2 regions of the Paenibacillus sp. J22P143 genome follow, and region 2 is predicted to be linked to the other one. Evidence: riboswitches for the same ligand, from Rfam matches in the RefSeq annotation. Region 2 holds a riboswitch; the other holds the start of a gene.
What was found. Region 2 has a riboswitch for S-adenosylmethionine ahead of AC58PQ_RS06485 (hypothetical protein). Riboswitches for the same ligand answer to the same signal wherever they lie in the genome.
Positions count from the first base shown of each region.

Region 1 (15,466 bases), 510 kb from region 2:
TACAACAGGATTTTTCATGGGAGGAGATTTAACACACATCGCGTTAACCATCTCGCATGATACCTATTGGTTATTCCAATGCGCCTTTGTTATCGCCGTTATCTCGATTGTATCCGGAGCTGTAGCAGAACGCATCAATTTTCGCGCTTATATTCTTTATACGATAGCCATGACTGGATTAATCTATCCCATTGCTGGCCACTGGGTATGGGGCATTCATGGATGGCTTGGCAAGCTTGGCATGGTTGACTTCGCTGGGTCAGCCGTTATCCATGGACTTGGCGGATTCTCCGCTCTTGCCGCAGCAATAATCATTGGCCCGCGAATTGGCAAGTTCACTGCCGATGGAAAAGCTAACATCGTTCCCCCATCTAATCTACCACTTGCCTCTGTAGGCGCATTTATCCTTTGGTTCGGATGGTTTGGTTTTAATGCTGGAAGTACATTGAGCGCTACCAATACGTCAATTGGGCACATCGCAGTCACCACGATGCTATCCGCTGCTGCAGGCTGTGCGGCCTGCATTCTGTTCACTATGATGCGTTATCGCAAGGCAGATCCACCCATGGTTATCAATGGCGCGCTCGCTGGACTCGTCGGCATTACCGCAGGCTGTGCCTTCGTCAGTGACGCTGCAGCGATATGCATTGGCGCGATATGCGGAATTGCCATGGTCTTCGCAACGGAAATACTGGAAGCCAAACAGATTGATGATCCCGTCGGCGCCTTCCCTGTACACGGTATCAGTGGCAGCATCGGTACACTCGCCGTTGGTTTATGCGCAATGCCAGATGCAATCCGCGAAGGAACAGCTGGATTATTCTATGGTGGAGGCTTTCATCTCTTAGGCGTTCAAGCATTAGGTCTCGTTACCGTCTGCACATGGGGCTTCATCATCACTTGGGTTGTTATGAAGCTGATTAAGTTAATTGTTCCCTTACGCGTAAGTCGGGACGAGGAATTAGTTGGTCTAGATGTTGGCTCTCACGGTGTTCCAGCCTATAGCCAGGAAGAAGGATTCTTGGACTTACAGCATTTGAAAAAAGAATGAGTACATAAGAAGAAGAGGACACTGCAACCGCAGTGTCCTCTTCTTCTTATGATGAAAATATATCTTCGAATTCGTCTGGGAACGTAATATCGTCACCCGGCTTAGAATCACTCATGATTTGTCTTGCTTGCTGGATTTCGGCACGAAGCTTTCTTACTTGCTCCATAGGTTTCTTCACATAATGGATATACTCTACAGCAAGATGATGATCGGGCTTCTTACCGGAGAACATGCGTCGAAACGATGACATTGTTTGATAAGCCCGTTCTTCCTTCATTCTCTTGATCTCATATCGCTCAACAACCTGCTCAATCTCCCGAGCCTGTTGCTCTTTGCGTGCGATAAAAGCTTCCAAGAAGGGAAGTACCTCCGCGGCTTTTCTAGTTGTTCTCAGGGGCTTTCCATCCGATCGCAATGCTTGTAGCATGTTCCATCACCTATCTCTCCGTGTTAAGATTTATAACAGTAATCTTATTTTACACTAAAAAGAGTGGTTTGAGAACTATTAATTTAACACGAGATCGATTCCAACGACACCAATTGGCATTCCCATGTCATCTATGACGGATTTAGACAATGTAATACATGGTTTTTTCGTAATAGCTGACACGTACTCTTCCGAAATGAAGAGTTCACCCGCCATTGCACGCTTCCACCACTCTCTCCCTTTGGCATTCACTAAGCCCGCCTCTGGCTGCGAGTAGATAAAGGTTCCATCTCCGCGATTCGACCAGATCGCTTCAATCCCTGCTGTTTTCTTCAATATGCCGTGTAAATGCGAGGCATGCTTATCTTCCACCAATGATTTGATGTCAGGTACTCGAACAAGTGCGTTCAACAATTGCTTCATTTCATCAATATTTGCATGAACGCTTCCATGCTTACTCTTCATTCCGACGGCTTGAATGGCCTGGACGAGCTCTGCGGAAGAGCGATCTAAGTTTTGATTGATATGTTGAAGTCTTGAAACCTCATGCCGCTGCTTTTTCATTTGATCCAGTGTATGCTCAACGCTCGACATCGTCTCATTCATCAAATCCACCACTTCTCCTAAAGAAGTTCTGGTCCCAGTAACCAGGGTGGATTGGTGTTGCGTTGAACTAGTGGTACTTGCCACTAGGCTATTCACGTGAAGGATCAATGAGAAAATCGTATCGATCTTCCCTTTCATCACCTTCATCTCATCAATACCGTGAATAACCGAAGCTTAGCATTCAGGGCAAGCAATGACGTTTGAGCAACAACTTCCGTAATGAACGTATTGATTTCTTCAATTTTCGAGGTATGCTCTGTTAGATCTTGAATTTTCTTCTGCATCGTATCGTTGTTCACGTGTAAATCGTTCATAACCTCATCTGTCGCATTCAAGGAGCTGCATACATCAACCACCGTATCTTTGGTTTGCTCACTTTCCCGATGCATATGTAACGACGAATCTAAAATCTGATCAGCAGCCGCGGCCACCTGTTGAATCGCAGCAAAGGCTTCTTGGAGCTGTCCCGCAGCGTGTTGGCTTCGTCCCTTCAATTCCTCTTCCCCTTGAATGGAAGCATCTGCAATCTGAAGTAGATGCCCGATAGAGCGATTGACCTCTTCAACCGCTGCTGCTAGTCGGTCTGCAACAACCTGTGATTCCTGAATAAATGTACGGAATTGTTCTTCGTGATCAAGTGTTCCCTGCTCTCGTGCTCGAACGGATGCTCTAGAACTAAGTAATGCGCCTACTCCCATAACGAGGAAAACAGCGACACTAACTAGCGTAACCCAAGCTGATACCGAAAATAAAGCGATTACATTTACACCCAAGCCAATAAGTACAAAAACGTAGAACCAAGCTTTCTGTTTTGAATCCGTCAACATCAGCAACCGGAACTCCTCCCAAAAGGAACAAAATGTTAGTTTTTGTTACATTATATCGTAGGAGGGCTCGAAAAGAAATAAATAAAAAGACGGAGACCCTTTCGGATCTCCGTCTTTTCAACTTAGCTATTTTTTATTTATTTTGGTTTTGTGTGTTGTTTTGCTGCTGCTTATTAGGTACCGCTACTTCAGTAGCAAATTCCGAGTCTTGCGCTGCTTTCTTGTTATTCTTGTTCTTTGCCATGTCAATCACCTCCTGTAATAGTATGATTTCCCAAACAGGATTTTTTATGAATTTCTTTTTTACAAAATGAACCTTACAGGGCTTTTGCAGGAGCCAGTATTTCATCCTTTAACTGCTTCCAAATGATCTCAGTCACTTTTCCATTTCCTTTTTTCACCACAAACACTTTGACGGTCTTTTTACCCCACTCTTTATAAACCTGGTCCTTCGTGTCAAAATAGAGATCGATTTTTTTCCCTTTAATCGCACTTCCTGTATCTGCAACTACCCCGTAGCCATACCCTGGTATAAATAAAACTGTACCTAATGGGAACACCTTTGTATCTGCCGCGATCGTCGATAAAGCTTTATCATCACGCTTGACCTTAATACCTGAATACGTAATCCCATAGGTAGGATGGTCTGGATTCTTCCCTGTAGATTCCTTACCCGCAGAATACCCAGTCGCTGTCACTTCAACTGCCGTGTATTTGGATAAATCCGAATCTAGATTTGGAACAAAGCGGTAACTAGCTTGTTGTTGATGCTCTTGTGCAACTGGCCATGCAGCAGGAAGCACAGTCCTTGCCTGAGCCTGATTGTCCCTTTGATCTTGTATATGGGTATCGGTGTTTGCCGCCCTATTATTACCTTGATTGCTAGCCTCTTCTCCGAAAAACACAACCAAAACGGTGAGCACCATCCATGCTAATATCCATTTGGATTGCACTTGCGCATCGGTTATTCTCATTCTTTTAAGCCTCCCCCTACTAAAGTAGGTTCTCCATTTCCTTTCATCAATAAACCTCCACGTACAGACTCACTGTATAACATGTCCTCCTTTCGTCTACTTATGCATATATAAAATACTTTTTTGGAACGCAAAAAAGCAGGGAAGTGATAAGCACTTCTCTGCTTCTTATAGGAACAACTGGCTGTTACAGTTTGTTTTTGATTTCTTCTTGAATCATGTTGATGACTTCAGCAATCGGCTGAGTACCCAGATCCCCTTGACCCCGCTTACGGATGGACAAGCTTTCGTTCTTCACTTCGTTCTCGCCTACGACGAGCATGAATGGAATTTTCTCCAGCTGCGCTTCTCTGATTTTGTAACCTAGCTTCTCATTACGATTATCAGCTTCAACGCGAATACCTGCTTCTCTTAGCTTCTCCGTTACTTGGTTGGAGAACTCTTCAAATGCAGGGGATACCGGAATGACTTTCGCTTGTGTTGGCATCAACCAAGTCGGAAGGGCACCAGCAAAATTCTCAAGCAAGAAGGCTGTCATACGCTCCATTGTGGAGATAATTCCGCGATGGATAACGACTGGACGATGCTTCTGACCGTCTTCACCTGTATATTCCAATTGGAAGCGTTCAGGCAGCAAGAAATCAATTTGCGCCGTCGAAAGTGTTTCTTCCTTCTTCAACGCTGTTTTAATTTGAACATCTAATTTGGGACCATAAAATGCAGCTTCACCTTCCGCCTCAAAGAACGGCAGTCCAAGTTCTTCAACAACCTCACGAAGCATACGTTGGGAAGTTTCCCACATTTCATCATCCTGGAAGTACTTTTCTGTATCCTTCGGATCCCGGTAAGATAGACGGAAACGGTAGTCTGTGATTCCGAAATCTGCGTATACTTGACGGATCAAGGTAACAACGCGGGAGAACTCTTCTTTAATTTGATCCAAACGGCAGAAGATATGAGCATCATTCAATGTCATCGCACGCACGCGGTGCAAACCAGTCAAGGCGCCAGACATTTCATAACGGTGCATGGTGCCAAGCTCAGCGATCCGAACCGGAAGATCACGGTAGCTGCGCATATCACTCTTATACACCATCATATGGTGAGGACAGTTCATTGGACGAAGAACAAGCTCTTCATTGTCCATAATCATTTTCGGGAACATATCTTCACTGTAGTGCTCCCAGTGTCCAGAAGTTTTGTACAACTCCACATTAGCAAGTACAGGCGTGTATACGTGTTGGTAGCCTAGACGCTCTTCCAAATCAACGATATAACGCTCCATTGTGCGTCTTAGTTTCGCTCCGTTTGGCAGCCAAAGCGGCAAGCCTTGACCAACTTCGCGTGAAAATGCAAACATTTTGAGTTCGCGGCCTAATTTACGGTGATCCCGTTTCTTAGCCTCTTCGAGCAAGTGTAAATGCTCATCCAGTTGCGCTTTCTTAGGGAAAGCAGTTCCGTAAATGCGTTGCAGCATTTTGTTTTTCGCATCGCCACGCCAGTAAGCACCAGCTACGCTCAACAACTTGAACGCTTTGATACGACCAGTTGATGGCAAATGCGGTCCGCGGCACAAGTCGAAGAACTCGCCTTGATCGTAGATCGTTAATACCGAGTCTTCCGGTAGATCACGGATTAATTCCAGCTTGAACGGATCTTCCATTTCTGTGAAAATACGAAGAGCTTCCTCACGGGAAACAACACGGCGTGTAATCGCCAAATTTTCGTTAGAGATGCGCTCCATTTCCTTTTCGATTTTGACCAAATCTTCAGGATTCAGCGGTGTTTCCAAATCGATATCATAGTAGAAGCCATCCTCAATCACAGGACCGATTCCTAGCTTAACCGATTTGTTGCCATAAATGCGTTTGATCGCTTGTGCCATCAAATGCGCTGTGCTATGACGATACATCTCTAGACCTGCTTCGCTATCGAGCGTTAGGATTTCAACATCTGCATCATTGTCCAATGGAAAAGATAAATCAACCGATTTACCGTTTACTTTGCCGCCAACAGCATTTTTCTTTAGACCGGTTGAAATGGATTCCGCCACTTGCTCAATCGTCGTCCCCACTGCATATTCCCTTACTGCGCCATCTGGTAATTTTACTTGTACAACCATCTTCGTTCCTCCTAGTATGTGTTAATTGAACGCAAAAAAGCACACTTCATCCCATAAAGGGACGAGTGCGCTCAGCTCGTGGTTCCACCCTAGTTCGATTCGCTCATACCCAAAGGGTAAGTCGAATCCTCATCAGCATTCGTTAACGGGAATGATTCCGGTACTGTATAGTATCGTACCTGCAAGTCAGGTCGAATTCCACAATACGGCTACAAAGGGGTAAACAATCTGATTCGCTGAAGGAGATTGCAGCCTGGTCTCCTCTCTCTGAGCAGTTCATACAGAAAGTTCTTGTCTTTGATACTAACGCCTTCGATCACTATTATAAATGGCGAAGAGAGCAAGGTCAAGGGGATAGTTGATCCTGCTTCTTGGCATCTCCAAGATAAAGGTCGCAAGTACGGCAATAACTGCACACGGATGTACGGTCCTCGAAGATCTGCCCTATCGTTTTGATGATCGTCAATTCAGGATCCCGTGTATGAATGTAAATGTTGGCGGGAGAAACCGTAATGAGTGTACTCACGATCATATCCTCGAAATTGATGTCTTTCTCCAGCATTTCCATTCGAAAGCTTGCATCAAATTCATTCGCATCAATAGGCTCCATTCTATCATTCAGAATGACAAACTCATGACCGCCTTTGTGAATGAGATGAGCAGCGGGTATTTTGGCCTCTTGAATATAGACGAAATATTGCAGAAGCGAAATAAATTCCTGATACTGGCGGTCCATCATGAACTCATCAATCGCGTACTCGACAATTTCTCGTAACTCTTCCTTGTACTCCTGAATCCGAAATTTAAGGAAGCCATCTAGGCTGATCTGAGGATTTTCCTCGAGCAAGCCGATGATCTGTTCCTTCAGCATTTGTATGCGACGGAGCCGGCAAGGGCTGCTGTTCACCAGCGGTAACCCATCCAGCACACTCTCTTGAATCAATGATTGCTTACAGTATCCTTCAATCGCTTCAATGTCCGTCAATTTCTCATATTTAAAATCCTTCGTGATCAGGTTACGCAAGATACTGGATTCCTTGTCCGCTACAATGTGGCTCGCCAACACTTCTGCTAAGCAGGCTCTTACCTGAGCTTCATGAACCTGCGGATCGTGGTGTACACTCCCCGCTTCCGCTTCCACATAAATAAAAGCACGTGTCTTACTACAAGTGTAAGTAGCCGTTAAACCATTTTCTACGATATGTAAATACTGCAGCGCTTGCTTCACCTGCGCGCTCAGCGAACGTACATAGGATTCTTCGACATCGATTAGGGCAATTGCAAACAGTTCCATGTGCTCACTCCTTCCATCTATGCATCCTCCTCTTAAGAGTATATGGTCGATAGCAGGGAGATATACAACGAACAATTTGCCATTTGCGGGTGGCGCGGAGGAGAGCGATTAAGCTCGTTTTCCGAGCTTATTGCGCATGCAAAAAAGGAGCAGTATACAGCTGCTCCTCATGAGAGTAAAAGTGGTAAGTTACAGTTGTTCAAGCAGAATCTTCACGAGCAAGAATGGGAGAGCACCAATGGAGACGAACGCATAAAGGAATCCTTGCATAAAACTTTTAAACAGTTTCACAAAAATCACTCCGATCTTCGATCTCAAATTTGTGGTGTTCCCCCCATTGTACTCTTTTTGACCAATGGTTACCTGAAGCTAGGATTAATTTTCAATTAAAGCGATGAAAAAAACTGGTGAATTCGAGCAACTTCATCGTGTGGACGTTGAGTGCACCGGAGATAGTCGGTTTTGTCGACTATCTCTAACTACCGACGACAAAACAACGCTTATCCATACAAATCCCACTAGTGGATTTAATAGTAGATAAGCGTTGTCGTTCATGCTTTTTCACATTTTAGTTCTGCATCACAAAATCACGATCAATCTTCGCATTCACGTCGTCAAACACACGCAGAATCTGATATTTTGTGTTCCGCTGCGCAGGGATTTTACCTGCTTGACGGATAATGTCCAGCGTAGAGGACACGTTGACTTTGTGCGTGGTGCCCGCCGCGGATACGACGTTCTCTTCGATCATCGTGCTGCCGAAGTCATTACAGCCGTAGCTAAGCGTCTGTTTGCCAACCTCAGGTCCCATCGTGACCCAGGAGGATTGGAAGTTCGGCACGTTGTCCAGCATGATGCGGCTGATCGCCAACGTTTTCAAATATTCTTCAGGCGTAACTTTCTCTGCCTTCATATTCGTGTTGTCCGGTTGGAACGTCCACGGAATGAATGCCAAGAAGCCTGGTGTGTTCAGCTTTTGCAACAACACATCGTCCTGCGCATCACGGATGCGCAGCATATGAAGCGCACGCTCTTCCATGGATTCGCCGAAGCCAATAACCATCGTTCCAGTCGTATGCATCCCGATTCGGTGAGCCGTCTGCATGACGTCCATCCAATCGCGCCATGAGCCTTTCAGCTTGGAGATCTTACGACGTGTGCGGTCATCGAGGATTTCTGCCCCGCCGCCCGGTAAGGAATCAAGCCCTGCTTCGTGCAATTGACGAACGACTTCTTCTAACGATAAGCCGCCAGAGACGTCCTTCATTTTCATAATTTCAGCGGGTGAGAAAGAGTGCATCGTGATGTCAAAACGCTTCTTAATTTCGCGTAAAATGTTCGTATAGTAACTGAATGGTAGATTCGGATTCGTACCACCTTGCATCAGAATCTCGGTACCATCAACATCCAAGGTCTCTTGAATCTTCTGGAAGATCGTTTCATCAGGCAACACATAGCCTTCCGCTGATCCCGGTGGACGGTAGAACGCACAGAATCTGCAGTATACATCACAGATATTCGTGTAATTGATATTTCGTCCAATCACGAAAGTCGTGATCGGATCTGGGTGCCACTTCTTCATAATCTGATTGGCGGTGTCGCCAATTTTCTCTATTTGATCGGATTCGAACAGCGTAATACATTCTTCTACATCAATTCGTCCGCCTGCTTGTGCTTTATTTAAAATGCGATCGATCGGTTTCATAGCAACTCACTCCTTTACTTTCTGAAGGCTCGTATCCATTAATCGTACCATACTCATGCCAAAAAAGCAGCAAATCGCTGCTTTTTCCAAGTGTTATTCCATTGTAAACGGAATAAATGGCTTCCGTCCTCTTAGGACGTATCACAGTGTTTATCTAGAAATATAGCCGACTTATTGTGTGCAAACATATACATGCTTATATTTTATGGATAATTTATGAATAACCAAGTACTTAACCTCGCAAGGCTTGTTCCAAATCTTCAATAATATCTTCGATATCTTCAAGACCCACTGAATATCTCACGAGACCATCCGTAATACCGCGCAATAAGCGAACTTCCTTCGGCATTGCGGCATGTGACATCATCGCCGGATACGATAGAATACTCTCTACAGCACCCAAACTCACAGCTACGAGTGGAATCTTCACTTTGCTTAGCAATTTCTTCGCTTTCTCGCCAGAACCTACGTCAAATGAGACAACAGCGCCATAGCCCAAGGATTGCTTCTCGTGTATTTCTCTACCTGGGTGGTTAGGCAGCCCAGGATAATAAACCACGTCAATATCCGGCTGCTCGATCAGCCATTGTGCTAATCTGCGAGCGCCCTTCTCGGACATTTCCATCCGTGCTTGCAATGTTTTCATGCCGCGAATGAGCAGCCATGAATCTTGAATGCCAAGCACGTTCCCCATGCCATTTTGAATTTGCTTCATCCGACGGCCAAGGCTGTCGTTCGCTACAACAGCTAGTCCAGCTAACACATCACTGTGCCCGCCTAGGAATTTCGTCGCGCTGTGCAGCACGATATCGATGCCTAGCTCTATCGGACGTTGATGATATGGCGTCATGAAGGTATTGTCCAGCATCGTGAGCAGATCATGCTCCTTCGCAAAAGCGGCAATCTCACCAATGTCCGTAATGCGGAGCGTTGGATTCGAAGGCGTCTCGATGAATACGGCTCTTGTATTCGAACGAAGGGCTGCTCTCACCTGAGCAATATCCGTCATATCCACGAACGTAGATTCCACGCCCATGCGATTCATAATCGTTGTAAGCAATCGATACGTGCCGCCGTAAACATCTTCCGTACAGATCACATGATCTCCCTGCGACAAAAGCATCAACGCAGATGAGATGGCAGCCATCCCAGAGGCAAACGCAAATCCGCGCGTACCGCCTTCTAGCAAAGCTATGTAATCCTCCAACGCTTGACGCGTTGGATTACCAGACCGTGTGTAGTCGTACGCTTGATTCGCTTCCAAATCAGCTTGATGAAAGGTTGAAGCCTGGTACAAAGGCACACTGGATGCCCCAGTAGCTTCATCGATTTCGGCTCCGAAATGAATTAATCTTGTGGCAAACTTGCCATGCGGCTTGCGTCCCTCTTTATCTGAAGAATGGCTCATGATTGTGAAGCTCCTTCCAATTCGGCTTGCGCGGACGCAAGGGCATTCGACAAATCAGCGATCAGATCATCGATATGCTCAATTCCAACAGAGAAGCGAAGCAGACGGTCATCGACACCAATTTGCTGTCTAATTTCAAGCGGAATGTCCGCATGTGTTTGTACGGCTGGGTAGGTCATCAAGGACTCGACTCCGCCCAAGCTTTCTGCGAAAGCAATGAGCTTGATGTGACGAAGAATCGGCTCGATTAACCGAGCATCATTTACCTTGAAGGAGAAAATCCCTGTATTCCCACTCGATTGCTTGTTTTGAATTTCATAACCCGGATGTGACTCCAACGCTGGGTAGAATACATCTGAAATCAGCGGGTGCGCAAGTAAGAAGTTCGCGATTGCCGTAGCATTCTGTTCATGACGCTCCATACGAAGCGCGAGGGTTTTCATCCCTCTCATGAGCAGCCAGCTGTCTTGTGGTCCAAGCACAGCGCCAATGGAGTTATGAAGAATAGCCATTTGCTCAGAAAGCTCTTTCCCTTTTGTAACGATCAGACCCGCTAGCACGTCATTATGTCCGCCCAAATATTTCGTCGCACTATGGATGACGATATCGGCTCCAAGCTCAATCGGACGTTGCAGGTATGGTGTAAGCAGCGTGTTATCTACGATGGATACGATGCCCTTCTTACGGGCCCATGTACAGACAAGCTCAAGATCTGTAATCATCATTAGCGGATTCGTTGGCGTTTCAATAACGAGGCCCTTCGTATTGGACTGGTACGCACCTTCTAGTGCATCCAAGTCATTCGTGTCGACATACGTAGCCGTTACACCGAAACGGGACATAATTCTTTCTAATAGACGGTAGGTACCGCCATATAAATCCAAGGAAACAATCAAATGATCACCTTGGCTGAAATAGGCGAAAATCGTTTGCAATGCTGCCATTCCTGAAGAGCATGCAAAGCCTGCATCTCCGGATTCGAGCTGGGCGATGGCATCTTCAAGCACTTTACGCGTTGGGCTCTTCGTACGTGCATAATCAAATCCTGTGCTTTGCCCTAGCTTAGGATGGCGAAATGCAGTTGCTTGATAAACAGGAAAGCTAACAGCACCTGTAACAGGTTCTTCAATAGAGCCAATTTGAGCGAGACGACTTTCGATTTTCAACAAGGGAATTCCTCCTCAGGATGTGGGTTCGATTTTTACAATTGCGAGCTTGCCAAGCTTTCATTAATGTTAACTGTCAGTTCAAAAGGTGTTTCTTGATATACATAATAGTTCAGCCAGTTCGAGAACAGCAAATTCGCATGTGCTCTCCACGTGTTGTAAGGCTGTCTACTTGGATCGTTATTCGGGTAATAATTGTTCGGAATGTCGATTGACAGCCCTTTGGCCACATCGCGATCATACTCCCATTTCAAGGAGCAAGCATCATATTCGGAATGTCCTGTTACGAAAATGTGCTTCCCATCGCGCGTTGCGACGATATACACGCCAGAATCCTCGGATTCTGATAAAATTTCCAAATCCGGACATCGCTCAATATCTTCACGCGTTATATCGGTATGACGGGATTGCGGTACATTGAACACTTCATCAAATCCGCGCAGCAGCTTCGTATTCGGAACACTCACGGTATGTGGGAAAACACCAAACATTTTACTATCGAGCGCATATTTACGTACTCCGAAATGGTGGTATAAGCCTGCTTGAGCAGCCCAGCAAATGTGCAAAGTGGAGGTGACATTCCGTTTGCTCCATTCGAGGATCTGTGTCAGCTCCTCCCAGTAATTCACGTCTTCGAACTCCATTTGTTCTACGGGCGCGCCAGTAATAATCATACCATCCAGCTTATCATCTTTGATATCATCAAAGGTTTTGTAAAACATATCTAAATGTTCGTGAGACGTATTTTTGGAAGTATGAGTTTTAGGATGTAACAACACGAACTCCACTTGCAGTGGCGTGTTCCCGATCAAGCGCAACAGCTGTGTCTCGGTCGTTTCTTTCGTCGGCATTAAGTTAAGCAGGGCAATGCGAAGTGGACGTATATCCTGGTGATACGCGACAGATTCGTCCATGGTGAAGATGTTCTCTTGGTTTAAAATTTCTTTGGCAGGCAGGTTGTCAGGAATCTTGATCGGCATCCTGTTCACTCCTCTTCTTTAGTTTAAATTAGGTTCAAATCGTTCTAAAAAGCAAAAATGACCCTCTCTGGAATCAGAGAAAGGCCATAGAAAATCAAAGTCAATGTCCTTCTCTTATCTCCCAGATTCGCTGTAAACAGCGTTTCCGCAAGAATTAGCACCGTGCTCCCCTTTTTGCAAAGGTTTGTCGGTTGCCGGGTGTCATAGGGCTAGTCCCTCCACCTACTCTTGATAAGAAAATGAAACGTATGCGATTAGCATTATCATACTATAAATTAAACGAAAGTCAAGATGGTCCATGTTTAAACTTTGCTTTTGAAGGTTAAACAAGGTATGGACAAGATAATAAAGAAAAGAGGGGTACTACTGTCAATGCAAACATCGGATAACTTCTCTGCATTCGCTTCCCTACATCGATTCTTCACCTTAATTGAAACAGTAAAACCTACGCCAGCGCAAGCGGAAATCGCCATCTCGCAACTCCATCTTGTGTATGGAGCAGATAGTGAAGCTGATCTAATGAAGCGCGGCGCCCCTGAGTTAATTCAGATGTACACGGACATCAAAAATAAGATCCTGCGTGCCGCCAAGTAAGTTTTGGCGGTTTATTTTTTTTGACACAGACCTAGCCATTTTCCCATACGATATCTAAACGAGAATTCCCCTTATTTCATCAAACTATTTGGCTTGAAAGAGGATATATGAACGGGTATACTAGACAAGTATTCGACACGGACGGAAAAGGAGGGCATACGCTTGGACGGAGAACCGAGGAGTAGTACCTGCAAGGTCATCAGTAAACAATTTCAAAGTGTAGGAATGCAGTCGGTTATTCCATCGTCCAGAGCCTTGCTCTTCTAGATGAACTAACTGGCTGGTTCCATTCAAAGGGGTGGGCAGATGAAAACACGGTTGGTTCAAAATGGTATTTTTACGTTAGTTGATGATGTGACCGCTGCGCTTATACCGCCAAGTCAAGGCTTCTACTGGATTGATGCGGGGGTCGAGGATCTGGAATTACTTCAGCCTCTTTTCCATTTGCATGATTTGGCGGTAGAAGATTGTCTAAGTGAGGAAGAACAGCGTCCTAAGATTGAATTTTATGATTCCCATTATTTCATTGTGATTAATAGCATTCGTTTCGATGATGAAGAAATTTTTCTACGCGCACTTAATCTATTCCTAAGCAAGCATGTAATTATTACCGTAACACGACAAAAAATTAATGAGCTTCGCGCGCTCAAGCCCTTCCTTTGGGAAGAAGAAGTGAATAGCGCCGATCGTTTCCTCTATCATTTAGTCGATCTTGTCGTCGATAACTATGTGGCCGTCGGTGACCGAATTGAAGCGAAGATCGAGAAATTGGAAGAAGATATTCTCATGGCGACGAAGAAGTCGCATTTGAATGAGATTATCGGTCTTCGTTCTGAAATTTTATGGTTGAAAAAGGTGCTCGTGCCTCAACGCGACGTCATCGGGACACTGGGTAAAAAAGAGCTTAGACTGATCGATCATCAGCTGCAGAAGTATTTCGGCGACATTTATGAGAATGCCGTCAAAATCGTGGATACGTTCGATACGCTCCGCGATCTCATGGGGAACTTACGAGAAGCTTATCAATCCAGCGTTGCAAACCGAGCGAATGAAATCATGCGCGTGTTTACCGCTTTAACGACGATTTTCATGCCGTTGACATTCATTACAGGTGTTTTCGGGATGAATTTTGATAATGTGCTCGGGATGCAAGTTGCTCACGGAGATACCATTGTGCTGGCTTTTATGGGTGCTCTCGGCATTGGTATGTATGTCTTATTTCGCAAAAAAGATTGGCTGTGAGCCGATCAGATTGGTTCTATAGATAAGGGTGACTCTAGCAAAATGTTGCTGAGAAGTCACCCTTTTGTGCGTCTAGCTACGAAAGCTTAATTTTAACAAATTTACGTTTACCCACTTGCAAGATATCTCCATCTACTGGTGTGATTTGCGCATGAATATCGGTCAACTTCTGTTCGTTGATCTTCACGGCCCCTTGCTCCACACTCCGCCTTGCTTCCCCATTCGATGCTTGCAGTGCTAAGCTGACTAACAGCTTGATGATCGAGATCCGTCCTGCATCTAAGTGATTCCGGCTCAGACTCGCTTCCTCAATCTCGTCGGGTAAAGCCCGCTTCTGAAAAACCGTAATGAAATGCTGCTCCGCCTCCTCGGCAGCCTGATCGCCATGGTACATCGCGACGTACTGCTTAGCGAGCTTCAGTTTAGCGTCTCTTGGATGGATCGTACCCGCTTCTAGCCCTTGCCGCAGCTCCTCTATTCCGTTAGTCGATAATGCTGTCGTTAACTCGAAATATTTGATCATGAGCGTGTCCGGAATGGACATGGTTTTGCCGAACATCTCATTCGGTTGCTCATCAATTCCGATGTAGTTGCGCAAACTTTTGCTCATCTTCTGAACGCCATCTAGCCCCTCAAGCAACGGCATCAGGATGGCCACTTGACCCTCTTTGATCTCATATGCGCCTTGGAGTGTGCGTCCCATCAAGATATTAAAGGTCTGATCGGTGCCACCTAGTTCAACATCGCTTTCTAAGGAGACCGAATCGTAACCTTGCATAAGCGGGTAAAAAAATTCGTGTACATGTATCGGCTGATTCGCCGCATAGCGTTTTGCAAAGTCATCTCTTTCGAGCATGCGCGCAACAGTCACTTTACCAGCAAGTCTTAGCACATCATCGAAGCGTAACTCTCCTAACCAAGAAGAATTGTAGTAGAACGACGTCTTGTTCAGATCCAACACTTTGGCTAGCTGCGTCTGGTACGTTTGCGCATTATGCAACACATCCTCCTCCGAGAGCTGTTTACGCGTCTCGGATTTCCCTGTTGGATCGCCGATGCGCCCCGTGAAA
Region 1 is NZ_JCAUAQ010000002.1:137,145-152,610, reverse strand. It holds gene AC58PQ_RS04450 (ammonium transporter) at 1-1,051, shown strand, start outside; gene AC58PQ_RS04445 (hypothetical protein) at 1,098-1,478, opposite strand; gene AC58PQ_RS04440 (PDC sensor domain-containing protein) at 1,557-2,222, opposite strand; gene AC58PQ_RS04435 (hypothetical protein) at 2,228-2,911, opposite strand; gene AC58PQ_RS04430 (3D domain-containing protein) at 3,229-3,885, opposite strand; gene thrS (threonine--tRNA ligase) at 4,073-6,007, opposite strand; gene AC58PQ_RS04420 (putative sporulation protein YtxC) at 6,354-7,301, opposite strand; gene mqnC (cyclic dehypoxanthinyl futalosine synthase) at 7,870-9,006, opposite strand; gene AC58PQ_RS04410 (trans-sulfuration enzyme family protein) at 9,239-10,414, opposite strand; gene AC58PQ_RS04405 (aminotransferase class I/II-fold pyridoxal phosphate-dependent enzyme) at 10,411-11,580, opposite strand; gene metA (homoserine O-acetyltransferase MetA) at 11,616-12,560, opposite strand; SAM riboswitch class I at 12,672-12,798, opposite strand; gene AC58PQ_RS04395 (hypothetical protein) at 12,933-13,154, shown strand; gene corA (magnesium/cobalt transporter CorA) at 13,461-14,396, shown strand; gene tyrS (tyrosine--tRNA ligase) at 14,473-15,466, opposite strand, start outside.
Region 1: another riboswitch for S-adenosylmethionine. It lies ahead of metA (homoserine O-acetyltransferase MetA); the one in region 2 lies ahead of AC58PQ_RS06485 (hypothetical protein).

Region 2 (15,466 bases):
TTCAGTTCGCGATTAGGAAGATAGCGTCTGATTAAGGCAATATTTTGCCCCGATGTCTCGACAAACCCTTGATGTGACCCCTTTAGCGTGGATTCGATTTGCGGCTCTTTAATCGCTCTTTGAGGCCAGCCTTGTGTATGTAAAATAAGTGAACGCGTCTGCCCTTCAATAAGTAGGATGCTTTTACCTTGAAAAATCGCGCTTTCAATATCTGACCATAAGGTGGTAATTTCAGTTTTTGCAATTGAAATGGAAGAGTTCCAAATATCATTAATCGAATTGATTTCATACATAAGCGGGTATAAGACGTTATTATTAATCGCTGATTTATCAATGAGCCCTTCCAAATAAACAAGAATGGCCTTGTCCGCTGTTTTTAATTGAAACTGACGTGTAACAAGATCTGGAGCAAACGTAAAAAAAGCTTGCAGGGTAACTAGGTCATTTTCAAGGACTCCTGAAATCGATTGATTAGAAGGAACGGATGATTTCTTTCTGAGATCAGATTTTATTCCTTTTAACCATCTCCGGATCATCACCATCCTTGCACCACCATTCCTATAATCCATGTAGACAAAATTTTCCCACATTTAGGCAAAATTATTCAGGATCAACAATCATTGTTACATACTGACGATTTTTAATGTTGTAGTGATTTCTTTACATCTATCCTGTATTTCTTACAAAAATACACAGGAAATGAAATAAAGAGCCTATTTATTTACGACTATGTGAGGCTACACTTGGAACCAGAAGGGATAATCATTCTTTTGAGTTCGCAAAATTTGGTGGGAAAACAGGCTTGGAAATCCTCATGGAGGAATCAGACCCAGAAGCAATGGATTTCTTACTTGATCTCTTCTGGGTACTATCTGGAGGAGCAGATCCGATAGAATGGATAAATAAATTGAAAGGAAGAATGAAACTCGTTCACTTGAAAGATTTTGCAGTGATGAGTGATGGCGAACAGCGATTTGACTATGGGGAGGAGTTGATTCTGAAAAGTTATTATTGTGTTCAATGTAAAGTGCTGCATTTAAAATCTATTTCTCCAAAAGAAACAATCTTCAGATCTGGTTTTCATTGGATCGAGTCAGTTTTGTATCAAGTCGGTGTATGTTATAAGTAATTTATTATAGGAGCTACGCTTCGAGGATAAAAAAAGGTGCTCATGAAGCTGTATCATGAGTTTTATGAAACCGGATGATCAGGGAGTGTTAAATGCCTTGACACCAGAGAACTTTATAGTATTATAGAAATAATTGAATAATGTTGATTTTTCTTATCAAGAGCAGGTGGAGGGACTAGCCCTATGAAACCCGGCAACCGACAAACCTTTGTTAAAAAAGGAATGCACGGTGCTAATTCTTGCGGAAACGCTGATTTTAAGCGAATCTGGATGATAAGAGTGAGGATATGATTTTGAATTTTTATGACCTTTCTCTAACTCCAGAGAAGGTCATTTTTGTTTTCATTATCAAATACTAGTGTAATAGGAGGGATAGGATGTCGATCACATTACCTGACAATCTGCCAGCTTTGAAAAATTCGGGTATAGGTCTTTCGTATGAAAGTTTGCAGCATTGTAAGATTACTCATATAGAATGTTTTCGATTTGACATTGAGCTTACAGAAAAGATTTTAATGGAACACAGCCCTGATTATGTCTGTGGGCTACTTGCTATCTCTACTAAGACGGGAGCATGTGGGTTAATGGAATTTGCGATCCCATGTATAAACATGAAGTGTGATTGGGTATTGTGGGCTGCTCCTTTTCAGCGAATAAAAGGTCAAAGCTTGATCGAGAGTTTGAACTACGTTCGACAAAAACAAGCGGCATGGGGACATGAGAGATCTGAATTAATTGAGTCTGCATTAATGGACCTAACTGGAAAACTTGGAAGGTCATCAAAAAATAACGGGGATCAAAGATACTTGTGGGATCGAGCATACTTATTTGACCATACGCAATCGTACGTCTTGTTCTAAAAAAATCGACAAACTAGGTGAAGATTTGGAAGTCGTGATTAGCTTCGGAAACATCGGACGGATTTACGACGCACCATTTTTTATAAACAATAGTACAGGAACATTGGAAAAAGATAAAATTGAGCAGGTCATAAACAAGGTATTATACGAAGAAAAATTCAACCCAATTTATTATAACCAATTTAAGGGGTACGAGAGTTAATAATCTGTAGATAAGCAGGTCACTTACATGTGAATTGCTTATTTTTTTACTTCAAAACAGATGTAAGCTAAATATGCATATTAAATGTCATTCAACATTACAATAATACCGTTAAACGACATAATAAATTACAAAATATGCTATTTTTTATTTACAGCAGCACCTTAAACGATATTAATTAAGCGACAAAACAAGTTACAATTCACACCTTACGAAGGGGTGAAAAGGAGAAAAAAATAAGGGGTGAGATTCGCTCTCACCGCCTCATTCGTTTTACTGATTGACTGCATTAGAATCCATCCAAAACAGTTCCCATTGATGCCCGTCTAGATCTTGGAACGTACGCGTATACATGAAGCCGTGATCCATAGGCTCATTGTATGCTGTTCCGCCAGCTGCAAGCGCCTTATCGACGAGTGCGTCCACTTCTTCGCGGCTATCGAAGCTTAAAGCAACGATTACTTCCGTCGTTTTCGTAGCATCGGCAATCTCTTTTTTTGTAAATGTTTGGAAAAACTTCTCAACCAAGAGCATGGCAAAGATTTGTTCACTGATAATCATGCAGGTTGCATTTTCATTCGTAAATTGAGGATTGAAATCAAACCCAATAGCACGGAAGAAAGCGATGGACTTGTCCAAATCTTTTACAGGTAAATTCACAAAAATTTTATCCGCTTGAACTGCCACGATTGGATCACCTCGAAAAGTTATTTGTACTTCTCATATGATAATTGATCGTAAATCTGTGAGTCAAATGTGTGAGAGATTTATCCCTCGTAAGCTCGCTTGAGCGCGGCAATATCAATCTTCTGCATGCTTAGCATCGCCGTCATCACACGCCCTGCTTTCACGGGATCCTTGGTGTAGAGCAATTCTCCCAAAGTGGTGGGAATAATCTGCCACGATAATCCGAATTTATCCTGCACCCAACCGCAGCGCTGAGGTTCTCCGCCTTCAGACAGCTTCTCCCACAAGGAGTCGACCTCTTCCTGTGTCTCACAGTTCACGAATAAAGAGACGGCAGGGGTGAATTTGAAATGAGGGCCGCCATTTAAAACCATGAACCTTTGACCGTGGAGCACTAATGTACCTGAGATGACGGGTCCTTCTGGGCCAGAGCGATTGATACTTTCGATTTTGGAATCGCTGAAGATGGAGGTGTAGAAGTTCATTGCCTCTTCGGCATTGCCGTCGAACCAAAGGAAAGGTGAGATTTTTTGCATGTCAGCAACTCCTTTTTTTAAGATCATCGTATCACAAATTGCGAGCGGCATATACATTCGCGGGAAACATGGCGAGCAGCATAAGCATTAAGCCAATAGAAGCAGTAATAGACGTGATAGGAATCAGTATTCCGATGGCGCCCGCGATTTCTAAATATCCGGTGATCGATAGCCGATGGGTTAAAGCCGTCTTTTGCAGAAATGCGAGCTCAATGGTTGGATAAAGTGAAGCAACTTGGCGCGAAGTTAGCGTAAATAGTTGAAATAAACAAGCAGGCGCCAATGAAATGGCGCCTGCTTGTTTAACTTCAATGTTCGATGAGCTTACAAACCTAACGATGTTCCACCAAATCAATTGCTCCAAGAATCACATGAGCAACTCCAAAGCCTAGCACGCCGATACCAAGAAGTTTATACTTGCTTTTTAGCATGGTAGCACCAGATGCAGAAACGACAGTTCCAAGAACAGCAGGAATCAATCCCTCGCGCATGAACATCACTCCTCCAAGTTTGTTTGGTTTAGCAAGACAACGCTTAGTTTGCTTCAGAGTCATTTTCATATGCAGTATAAATAGCCATTTAATTTTGGGATATTTTGTAATGGGGAATGATATAAGATATAGTTTAGATAGGCTATGTACTCAAAAAGAATGATGGAGAGTAATCGCATGAAGATTTTCCTAGTTATCATTTGGGCGTTAATTCTGATTGTTTGTACCTGCAATTTAAATCTAGGGCTTCTCGTTAGGCAACATACCATGTACTTTGACTTTGACCCCAACCCGGATTTCTCCGAGATGTTGAAGTTTTTCGATTATAATCGGATTCATACCCATTGGGTTCTTGTGAAAATAGGTCACTTCATCGGCTTCGGAATGATGTATTTGCTTCTCTTTAATCTCTTGCAAAAAGTAAAGTCATCCATCATCCTCGCGATTATGTTCGCTGCGGCAACAGAGGTTCTTCAATTATATTTCCACCGCGACGGCAGGCTGTACGATATTGCTATTGATACTGCCGGTATTTTATTTGCGAGCTTTTTTAATTCAAGGATTGATACCTATACAGACCATAGGAATGATCAAATGTCGCTCAAGTGAGCGGCATTTTTTTGTACTGCAACACAATCGCATCATAACTGAGTAGAAACGGATATTGGCAGTCTTTTACAAGTCAGCTACGATGTAAGAAGGGAATATATATTCGTATTTTCAACTCATAAGGAGATGAACAACCATGCAGCATTTTCCTACAAAAGGGCAAAAAGGTGTACGATTCACGTATGACACGGATATTCAAATCGAAAGTGTTGCGGTAGCTGGGACCTTTAACAACTGGAATGGCGATAGAAACTTCATGAATAAGTTGAAGAATGAGAACGGCTGGGCGCTTGAATTAGCCATACCGAAGGGGAGGCATCTCTATAAATTCGTCGTGAATGGGGAAGCGTGGATTGTAGATCCTGCGAATCCAAGTGTTTCGGAAGATGGGCAAAATAATTCGGCGATAACGGTCACTGAGTTGGGCGACGTTTTGATCCGAACAAATGAGATCTCAGCGGATCAGCCTGGTTACATGTATGAAAATTTTACGGCTCTCCAAAGTCCTGAATGGATCCAGAAGGCTGTCATCTATGAACTTCATATTCGCGCATTTACTGAAAATGGCTTCAATGGATTGTCCGCTAAAATAGACTATTTCAAAAAACTCGGCGTGAACACGTTGTGGCTAATGCCTTTCAACGAAGTTGGGCATGTTGGTAGGATTGGTGTCTATGGCGACCCATATGCCGTGAAAGATTTTTATAGTATTGATCCAAGCTTTGGGACAAAAGAGGAACTAGCAGCATTCATTCGATTAGCTCATGAGAACGGGATGAAGGTCATTCTGGATTGGGTTTTGAACAGAACGAGTGTGGATCATATCATGACCAGAAGTCGTCCTGACTATTTTACACGGAATGAACAAAATGAGCTTTACTACGATGTGCCTAATCGTACCTATTTCGCGGGATTACAATTCGATAATCGTGACATGCGAAGCTATGTCATTGAAGCTATGAAGTATTGGGTCATTGAGTTTGATTTTGACGGTATTCGACTGGATGATTCAGACATTACCCCGTATGATTTCCTGACTGAAATCAAGCAGGCGCTGCAAGTGGTGAAAGCGGATCTCATCTTAATTTCACAGTCCTATGATGAATATCATCATCTTGAAGCTTGCGATTTGACCTACGATGGTAAGCTGCGCCTCCTAATTCGCGATTGGATGGATGGCACTATCATGCAAAGTGATTTCATTGCCATTTATAACTCTTTTACGTATAGCTTCCCTAAACATGCGCTCAGAATGAGTTGGCTGGAGGAGAAAGAACAATCACGAATAGCTTCTTATTTGGGCGAAAAGCATGCGGGCCCCGCTGCCACCATTTTGCTTACATTAGAAGGTGTTCCATGTTTGATGATGGGCCAGAGTTTAATGAGCCCACCTTGGAAACGTGGACTTCATTATTCGATGAATACCAACTGAATTGGCAGGAATTTGATGCGAAGATGTTCGAACACTATGCCTTTTTGATTCAGCTCCGAACGAGCAATCCAGCTCTTTGGAAGGGAGAATTGACGTTCATCCGTAATTCAGGTGACAAGGTATTGTCGTACACGAGGCAGTATGAGGGGGTTACTTATTTGATCGTTGTTAATTTATCGCCAGATGCTGTGAGTATTTGTTTTAACAATAGCCCCATAGCCGATGGATGTATCAGGGATAAGAATAATGTGATTTACCAAACGGGGGCGGACAGTCGTCCGATTTCGGATGACTCATCTGAACTATGGATAGATCGCTATGAGACGATGATTTTTAGCAAGACTGATTTGAATTAGGAAGGATTCGATGGCAGCTCGGCAAGTAGTTCCTCGAACCATTCCTTGGCAAAAGTATGAGAACGAATACCATAATGAAGCGTCTTGATTTGATACGCAAGGATTTCTGCATAAGGGGCTGGAACATGCATGTTCTGGAGCCCCTTGTCCATGTTCTGGAGTTCATTTTCTACCATTTCAATCTGTGTGATGATTTGCTTTAGTACAGCACGTTTATCCTCAACGGAATCGATTAATCCCAAAAAGAACACTTTAGCTAAGGCCGTGGATTCTAATCTGCTTGTAGGTATTTCTGAGCCCATCCAAGTATAGAAAGTCTCTTTTCCTTTGTCTGAAATGACATACACTTTTTTGTTTCGTCCGCGATCGACTTGTTCCTCATAGCCAATATCACCTTGTTGAAGTAATTTCTTTAGAGCCGTCTGTAAGCTGCCGTAACTGGCACTATAGAACAAGGCGATGCCTTGTTGAAATGCTTTGTTAAGCTCATAAACCGTTTGATTCTTCAAAATCAATAAACCGAGAATGACAAATTCCATATGGCGACTCCCCTTATTGGCGTTGACTTACGACTTGTCCGTACACTACGATTAGTTATATTACTAATAGTAACATTAGTCATTCGTGAAGACAATTGGTTCTGGGGAGGATCCATATGGCTATGTTTGTGCGAAAATCATGGAGTAATGAGGAAGCGTCAAAGCATCTCAATTCGTACTTCACGCGTTCACTTAAGAGCAGCCGCCATCAGACCGGATTACAAGTGTTGATTGAAAGTAGTGGATTTACTTATCGCTATGCCGCTGGGCAAATATCAGCGAGAAATGGCGCCGCGATTTCACCCAATCAGCCTTTTCATACGGCAAGTATTGGGAAGGTTTTTACAGCTGTGTTAATCATGAAATTGGCTGAGAGTGGTCATCTTTCGCTGCATGATCTTGTTGCAAGTTATTTATCACCGTCTGAGGTGGCGAATCTCTTCGTGTATCGAGATGTGGACTATGCTGATCAAGTGACGATTAAGCAGCTACTGGATCACACATCGGGTTTGGCTGACTATTTTGAAGATCCTGTCCTCTCGAAGCCTTCGTTTATGCAACGGATTGTTGCCAATCCCAATGAAATTTGGACACCGGATACATTGCTTGCATTTACAAGGACCAATCAAATGAACATCGGACCTCCCGGAACGCGCTATCATTACTCTGATACTGGCTATATCCTGCTAGGGCGAATTATTGAGCGTATCACGGGCTTATCCTTTAGCGACAACCTGCACAAGCACATATTCAGCCCTCTAAAAATGAACGATTCCTACTTGATGTTTTACTCGCAGCCGAAACATTCACCCGCGGAACCGATTCAAGATATTTGGCTGAAAAAGGTTGAAATCAGCCGGTATCCTAGCTTAAGCTGCGACTGGGCGGGGGGAGGCATCGTGACGACTCCGCAAGATCTTCTGCTTTTTCAAAAAGCACTCCTGAATGGTACCTGCGTCAATGCCGCATCGTTACAGGCTATGACAATCTTCACGCACAAATTCCGAAACGGTATTCATTATGGATTGGGGATGATGGAACTCCATTTTGAGGAATTTTTCTTCTTGCTCAGAGGATTACCAAGGCTCCAAGGGCATAGCGGGATTCTGGGGACGCATATGTTCAGCCATCCTGAAACCGAAACGCATATCGTCATGAATTTCGGTTCCAGTACGGCGATCATTAGAAGCTACAAGGCTTTGATAGAAGTGGTGACGACGTTGAAAAGGATGGGAAAGTTGGCGTAGCTGACTTAGAGGCTAGCCGCCAGTATTGAAACAGTCATGCCACCGCCGCACGTAACCCCTGAATCCTAACGGACACAGGAGACGTTATTTGGCTGAAATTGGCCATTCGTGATCGCTAACGGACACAGATGACGTTATTGACCATGTTTCACGCATTTATCAGCGGATCATGATCATTTAAGGTCTCTAGTGTCCGTTAGCTTCTGTAGAGACCTTTATTTGATGAAATAAGGTCTCTTATGTCCGTTAGGACATCAGCGGTTCTACCAAGGCAGGGGTTCCGCTTTATGAAAGAATCCACCTGATGGACCGTCAGCAGGAAGTGTAGCCAAATATACAGCAGTCTCGGCGCCTTCATGGATTTCCATGAGGGCACCTGGTCCACCCATGTCCGTTTTTACCCAACCAGGGTGACAAGCATTTACTTTTAAGTTGGTTCCTCTGAGTGTAATCGATAGCTGTGCCGTCCCCGCTTTGTTAACGAGAATGTCTAGTTTCGCATATTCCTTCTCAATCTTCGCGACAACTTGCTGGATTTGCTGAGGATCGGTCACATCAAGTTCAACGGGTAAGCTTCGATTTCCTCTTCACGCAGCTGCTTAGCTGCGCTCTCCGCCTTAGACAAATCACGGGCTCCGAGAAGCACGATGATCCCTAGCTGCCCAAGCTGCCGACCAATTTCTAAGCCAATTCCCTTATTAGCGCCTGTAATTCAAGCCTAATGAAAGGAGAGCATGTGACTGGCCACCCCACCAATACAGTTAAACTATTTTCATGATCTTTCCATCTTGCGTGCAAAGGTAAAGCTCTCCAGCCGCATCCGTGCCGAAGGAAGCAATATTCAAGCCTGATTCTAGCAAGGTTTTGTTTGTGACAGTTCCGTCACTACTTTGGGTTAAAGCCCAGATTTTACCCGTACCATAATCCGCATACACGTAGGAACCAGTAAGCTCAGGCAGCTTTTTGCCCCTGTACACGTAACCTCCAGTTACCGAGACGCCTTGATCGCGACCATAGGTATACAGCGGCTGCTCTAAGCCGGTCTTATTGCAGCCAACCTTCGGTTCGTAGCATTCGAATCCTTCTTGGATACGCCAACCATAGTTTTTGCCTTTTTCCACGATATCAATTTCTTCGAATCTATTTTGGCCAACATCTGCTGCCCAGAGCTTTCTAGTAACGGTATCAAAACTGAAACGCCAAGGATTCCGCAGTCCGTAGGCATAGATTTCCTTAGCCCCTTTGTTGATAAAAGGATTGTCAGCGGGGATTGCATAAAGCAGCCCATTTGCTTGTTTATCAACATCTATACGGAGTATTTTTCCTAGTAAAGACTGCAAGTTCTGGCTGTTATTTTGGGGATCACCGCTGCTGCCACCATCGCCAGTTGCTATGTATAAATAGCCATCAGGTCCGAATGCTAATTGCCCACCATTGTGATTCGGGTAAGGTTGCTTAAAGGTTAGCAGCACTTGTTCACTTTTCGGATCCAGAAGAGCAGGGTTAGTGGAATCAGCCTTATAACGCGCGATTACCGTATGGGTCTCCGTTGTATAGTTGACGTATGCTTTAGTCGGATCCTTCGGGTGGAAGGCCAGTCCTAATAAACCTTGTTCATTTCCGCTATCGTTGACGCGATCGGTAATATCTAAGATGAGTGTCGGCTTTTCCTTCGGCGTATTGGTATTCACGCTCATGATCCGACCGGGCTGCTCAACGATGTACAACAAATCCGGTTTACCAACGCGATGCTCAAGCCCAACGGGGCGCTCAAAGGTTGTCGGCTCGAAAATGTTACTTAGCGAAATGCCACTCGCTGTCGTGGAAGGCTCTGAACCTTTTGACCAGAAGCAGGCTGTAAGTATGACCATCATGAATAGGCTCATCGATGCAAGGCTGTAACGCTTCATTAGTATCAACCACCTTAGTGAAAGGTCAGATCGCTATTCCTTAGTATATGTCAGCATACTGTCGACGGGTTTACTAAGCTGATTCAAAATAAACTGAGGCGCGATTCGACTCATGAGCTTCAGCGCATTGCTTTGGCCAGGCCGGATTTCCAATCGATCCTGTTGTAAACCTTTGATCGTCTGTCCGACTAGTTCGGTGACAGCCATTGCCTTTACACCGCTCATGTCATCAGCATCGAACGAATCAACTAACGAAGTCTGCGTTAAGGGAGGAGCCAATTCAAACACTTTGATATTGGTATTTTTGAGCTGTACTCGCAACGACTTCGTGAAGGAATGAAGACCAGCTTTCGTTGAACAATAAACTGGCGAAATCGGCAATGGTACAAAAGCAAGTCCAGATGAAACATTCATAATCGCAGCGGATTTCTGCCTCTTTAAATGCGGCAGAAATTGTTTCACCATTCGGATCGGACCGTTGAGATTCGTTTCTACTTCGCGACTGATATCGTTGAGATCGGTTTCTTTGTCATGAAGGTTGATCTTGCGCATAATCCCAGCATTATTGATCAGAACATTTAGTTGTGGAAATTCACTTATTACATTTTCGAAAAGGTCTGTAATGGCCTGTGGATCACTTACGTCACTCATAATGGTATGTACCCCTGGCAACTTCTTCTTTGCTAAATCCAGTCTAGTTTGATCTCTTCCGGTAATAATGACCGTGTTTCCAAGTTTAAGTAACTGTGAAGCAAGTTCGAAGCCTATACCGCTTGTTCCGCCAGTAATAAGGATTACGTTGGTATCCATTTTCATATATGAAATGCTCACCCTTCCCATGTGTGTGAAATTAGTTTTCATTACAGTCTTATTGTACAACAAGAAAAAAGGGATGAATATACAAGTAGTCCACGATTAAATGTCATATATACTAACATATAAATTAGGAATATCACAAAAACGAACCTTGTTTTGTACATTTTCACGATATAACTTACATTTAATTGACGATTATCAACGAAAGCACCTATAATTTTAAATATAAGAAAGAAAATGCGGCATAAAACATAACATAAAGTGGTGATTCGATTGGAGACAGAGCTACGGATTCAACGGTTTGCAAATCCAAATTTCAACACCCTGATGGATATCGGTATCCGCAATGGCGTCATTGTTTACTTGGCTGAGCATCAGCAAGAGGCGCTGCTCCCCGTTTCTGATGGCGTGATCGATGCAAATGGCCAAATTCTGCTGCCAGGCTTCGTCGAGTCTCATATTCATCTGGATAAAGCTTTTCTGCTGAATCAAATGAAAGAAGAGGTTGTGAACATTGAGCAGGCGATCGCAACGACGTTGCGACTGAAGCAATCGTTCACGACGGCTGATATGGAGAAACGCTCGATTCAGGTCATCGAACAGGCCATTGCTCACGGTGTGACTCATATGCGGTGTCATGCTGATATTGATCCCATTATTAAGTTGGCTGGTTTTGAAGTCATGCTCAAGTTAAAAGGGCAGTTTCAAGAAATGATCACCCTGCAGGTTGTGGCTTTTCCACAGGAAGGGATTTTCAAACAGCCAGGAACAAAGGATTTACTGGAACGCGCGATGGAGCTAGGAGCGGACGCGATTGGCGGCATTACCTATAATGATCTGGATTTACAAGAGCATTTAGACTACGTGTTTTCGCTTTCTAAGACGTATAACAAACCAATTGATCTTCATGTCGATTTTTCCGATGATCCGCAGATGCTAGCTATTCTGGATGTCATTCGGATGACGCATGGTTATCACATGCATGGGCGCGTAAGCGTTGGACATTTAACCTCACTAGGATCGGTGCCGCGCGAGCAGGCGAAACAGATTTGTAAAGAAATAGCCGAAGCGGGCATTCATGTCATGACACTTCCAGCAACGGATCTTTACTTGAATGGTCGGGGGGATGAGTACCGCGTTCGCCGAGGGCTAACTCCTATCGAGCTTCTGCTCGAAGAGGGGGCGAATGTGATATACGGCAGTAATAATATTCAAAACGCCTTTACTCCTTTCGGTACCGCGGATCCGCTCGATATTGGCCTGCTTTTAGCGCAAACCGCTTATATGGGCTCAGAGCAGGATGCTAGGGTGTTAATTGAAATGATAACGACCCGCGCAGCGAAGGCCCTTGAAATTTCTAATTACGGTCTGATGCTTGGTGCAGATGCGGATTTGGTACTATGTGATGCCAAGGATATTCGCAGTACCATTTATAACCGATCTGACAGGTTAGCTGTTTGGAAAAAAGGGAAGCAAGTGGCGTCTACGGAAAAAAGAGTCACCTTGTTTAGCTGAACGTAATCGCAAGCCGAGAGGAGTGATCCAGATGCATCTTACTGTGGAAGAAGCACTAACGATTTATCCGTTATCTCATGCTAAGGTGGTTGCCGGGGAGAAAGGACTTTCCCGTATTTTGAGGTCGGTCAATGTGATTGACTGTCCAGATATATGCGATTGGGTGAAGTCAGGCGAGATGCTTTTTACAACGGCATTTGTCATGAAGGATCACCCGGAGCTTGCATTACAATTATTGCGCAAAATGAATGAGAGAGGGGCTTCGGGGCTTGGAATTAAGGTTGGACGTTTCTGGAGCGAAATCCCGGAGGAAATCGCCAATGAAGCGAACCGCTTGAACTTTCCAATCTTAGCGTTACCCTACGAATTTACCTTTTCAGATCAAATGGATGCCTTGTTTAATGCCGAACATGCCAAAACAACTAAAAAACTGCGCGGTGTTTTGGAAAAGCAAAAGCAGCTGATGCAGTTTGCGTTCAAGCCCATCGATCGCGCCAATATGTTTCACATTATTTCAGGTATTTTGACGAATCCCATAGCCGTCATTGGAGCTCGTGGACATGTGTTATTTAACAATAGTATCTGGACCAATGAGTCTCTTTTACTCCAATGGCCATGGAATAGGAATGTTCAGTGGGAGGGCTCTGGAGATGAGCGCAGCTTTCGAATCCCTATGTTGGTTGGTCAAGAATGTGTGGGCTTCTTGAAAGTTTTTATGAACCATCCGCTGATCATGAAGGAAGAGGAAGCACTGTTCCAACACGCAGCGGAAATCCTAACGCACCAGCTAGGTGTGGATTTACAAGGCCCAAATCATAAGGATTCATCTCGCGAGTCTGTAATAGGGGAACTGTTCAATGCGTTTTTTCAAAAGGAGATTTCGTTCCACGACTTTAGCAAAGGGTGGGAGGAACATCATCTCTCCGTGTTGCACGGCCACTATCAATGTGTACTGACGACGATTCCCAAAGATCATCCGCATCCCGCTAAAACGATGAATGAAGCCCGTCAGGAACTGATATTTAATCCGCTTCTGCAGCATTATGAATCTATACATGTTTATATTCAGGAAGGTTTGTTTTCCATCTATGCTCTGCCTAGTGAGGAATTATCCCGTAAGGGAGAATGGTTAGCTTCCTTGTCCTCTAGTATGACTAATCTTGCTCATTCCGCTGAAGGGAAAGGCTTGAATTGCTGGGTGAGCCGGCTGAAAGAGGGGCAGGTGCATGTAAATGAGGCCTACAAAGAATGTTTGCACACACGCCATATCTCACAGCGATTAGGTTTGAATCAAATAGTGTTGGAAATTGAAACGATTGAGCTGTACGCGTTGTTTCAAGAGCTTTCGTCTGAGACCATGCGCAAATATGTAGAGCATATGCTGGAGCCGCTGTCTGGTAAAGACCATGAGCTTGATCAGGAGTTAATCCAAACCTTGGAGGTTTACTTCGCGTGTGATGGATCGATTAACGAAACAAGCCGACAGCTGTTTGTTCACCGCAACACGGTTACATATCGGCTGGAGAAGATAGGAGATTATCTACAGTTAGATTTTAAGAAAATGAATGATTTACTGAGAATAAAGCTGGCTTTTATGTTCAAAACCTACTTGAAGAACGCCAGATAGCGCAGCAGAGCTTGAAGTGATATTTTGCAGGAAGAAGGGGGGATCGAATATGGGGCAGTGGTTAAGCAGGGTGAATGTGAACGAGGGGATACGTTCTATGTATTTGGATCAAGGGAAGATTGCGACCATCCTTCCGATTGGACAGTTGCCGCCGGCAGGTGAGCCTGCATGGGATACACAGGGGTTGCTGCTGCTTCCAACCTTAACGGATTATCACGTTCATCTCGATAAGTCTTTTCCAGAGGATCGCTGGATTCCAAGACATAAAGTCAATTCGCTATACGAGCAATTTCAGATGGAAAAAGATTTGCTCGCCCCCTTAAAGCAAGGACAAAAAGAACGTGCTCGCCAAACACTGCAGCGCATGTTGGATTATGGAACAACCGCGCTAAGGGTGCATGTGGATATTGATCCTGACATTGGGCTAAGTCACTTAAACATGGTGCTTGAGCTCAAAGAGGAATTTAAAGCCAAGCTCCACATGGAGATTGTGGCCTTTCCGCAGCAAGGATTGATCCGATCCAACTCCGCGAACTTGATTAAACAAGCGATGCGTGAAGGTGCAACAGTAGTCGGAGGTGTAGACCCTGCTGGCGTGGATAAAAATATTGAAGCGTGTTTGGATACGATTTTTAATATCAGCGTTGAGTTTCAGGCTGAGGTCGATATTCACCTCCATGATCCCGGACATCTTGGACTGTTTACAATAGAACGCATAGCCGCGTATACGGAACAAGCGGGCAAACGTGGAAAGGTTGCGGTTAGTCACGCTTACTGTCTTGGCGAAGTCGGAGAGAGTGAAGCATTGGAGACGGCGCAATTATTAGCTGCCCAAAATATCGCCATTGTGACTAGTGTACCAATTGATACGGCTATGCCGCGGGTTGCGGGACTCACCTCTCAAGGTGTGCGAGTCTTTGTTGGTACGGATCATACTGGATTCGATGCGTGGACACCATTTGGGCATGCCGATTTGTTAAGCAGAGGAAGAAGAATGGCGGAGAAGTACATTTGGAATACCGATCAGCAATTGCTGCAGCCTTATCACTATTTATCCTCTTCACCTATTCAAGTTCAAGAGGGGGCGAAAGCCGATTTTATGCTACTCGATGCTTTAAATCCTCAGCATGCTTTGGCCGCAGTCCCTCCACGAGAAATCGTGTGCGTGAACGGAATACCCGTGGCCGGAAAACAATTAGGATCGAGTTGGCATGTTAATTCTACTGCGAATAGGGAGAGATGCTTATGAATGGAGCGGCAACAATCCAGTTGGAGAGAGTGTCCAAACGATATGAGACAGGGACACATGCCCTGCATGGCATCGATCTAGCTATTGGTGAAGGGGAGTTTGTTTCTTTAGTAGGTCCTTCAGGGTGTGGTAAATCCACGTTGCTGCGGATCATGGCAGGGCTCGGGCATGCAACAGAAGGAAAGGTTTCCGTGCTTGGCAGTGAACCACAGCTGTCGCTCCAGACGAACGGGCAATTGGGCTTTGTGTTCCAAGAAGCCA
Region 2 is NZ_JCAUAQ010000002.1:644,089-659,554, forward strand. It holds gene AC58PQ_RS06475 (spore germination protein) at 1-542, opposite strand, end outside; gene AC58PQ_RS06480 (hypothetical protein) at 803-1,129, shown strand; SAM riboswitch class I at 1,280-1,409, shown strand; gene AC58PQ_RS06485 (hypothetical protein) at 1,507-1,989, shown strand; gene AC58PQ_RS06490 (VOC family protein) at 2,465-2,878, opposite strand; gene AC58PQ_RS06495 (VOC family protein) at 2,959-3,414, opposite strand; gene AC58PQ_RS06500 (DoxX-related protein) at 3,446-3,778, opposite strand; gene AC58PQ_RS06505 (asparagine synthase) at 3,747-3,905, opposite strand; gene AC58PQ_RS06510 (VanZ family protein) at 4,083-4,514, shown strand; gene AC58PQ_RS06515 (alpha-amylase family glycosyl hydrolase) at 4,651-5,946, shown strand; gene AC58PQ_RS06520 (alpha-glucosidase C-terminal domain-containing protein) at 5,907-6,302, shown strand; gene AC58PQ_RS06525 (PadR family transcriptional regulator) at 6,299-6,841, opposite strand; gene AC58PQ_RS06530 (serine hydrolase domain-containing protein) at 6,958-8,088, shown strand; gene AC58PQ_RS06535 (hypothetical protein) at 8,352-8,624, opposite strand; partial or broken gene AC58PQ_RS06540 (SDR family NAD(P)-dependent oxidoreductase) at 8,607-8,800, opposite strand; gene AC58PQ_RS06545 (PQQ-dependent sugar dehydrogenase) at 8,850-9,998, opposite strand; gene AC58PQ_RS06550 (SDR family oxidoreductase) at 10,032-10,814, opposite strand; gene AC58PQ_RS06555 (amidohydrolase family protein) at 11,088-12,329, shown strand; gene AC58PQ_RS06560 (PucR family transcriptional regulator) at 12,361-13,956, shown strand; gene AC58PQ_RS06565 (amidohydrolase family protein) at 14,006-15,205, shown strand; gene AC58PQ_RS06570 (ABC transporter ATP-binding protein) at 15,202-15,466, shown strand, end outside.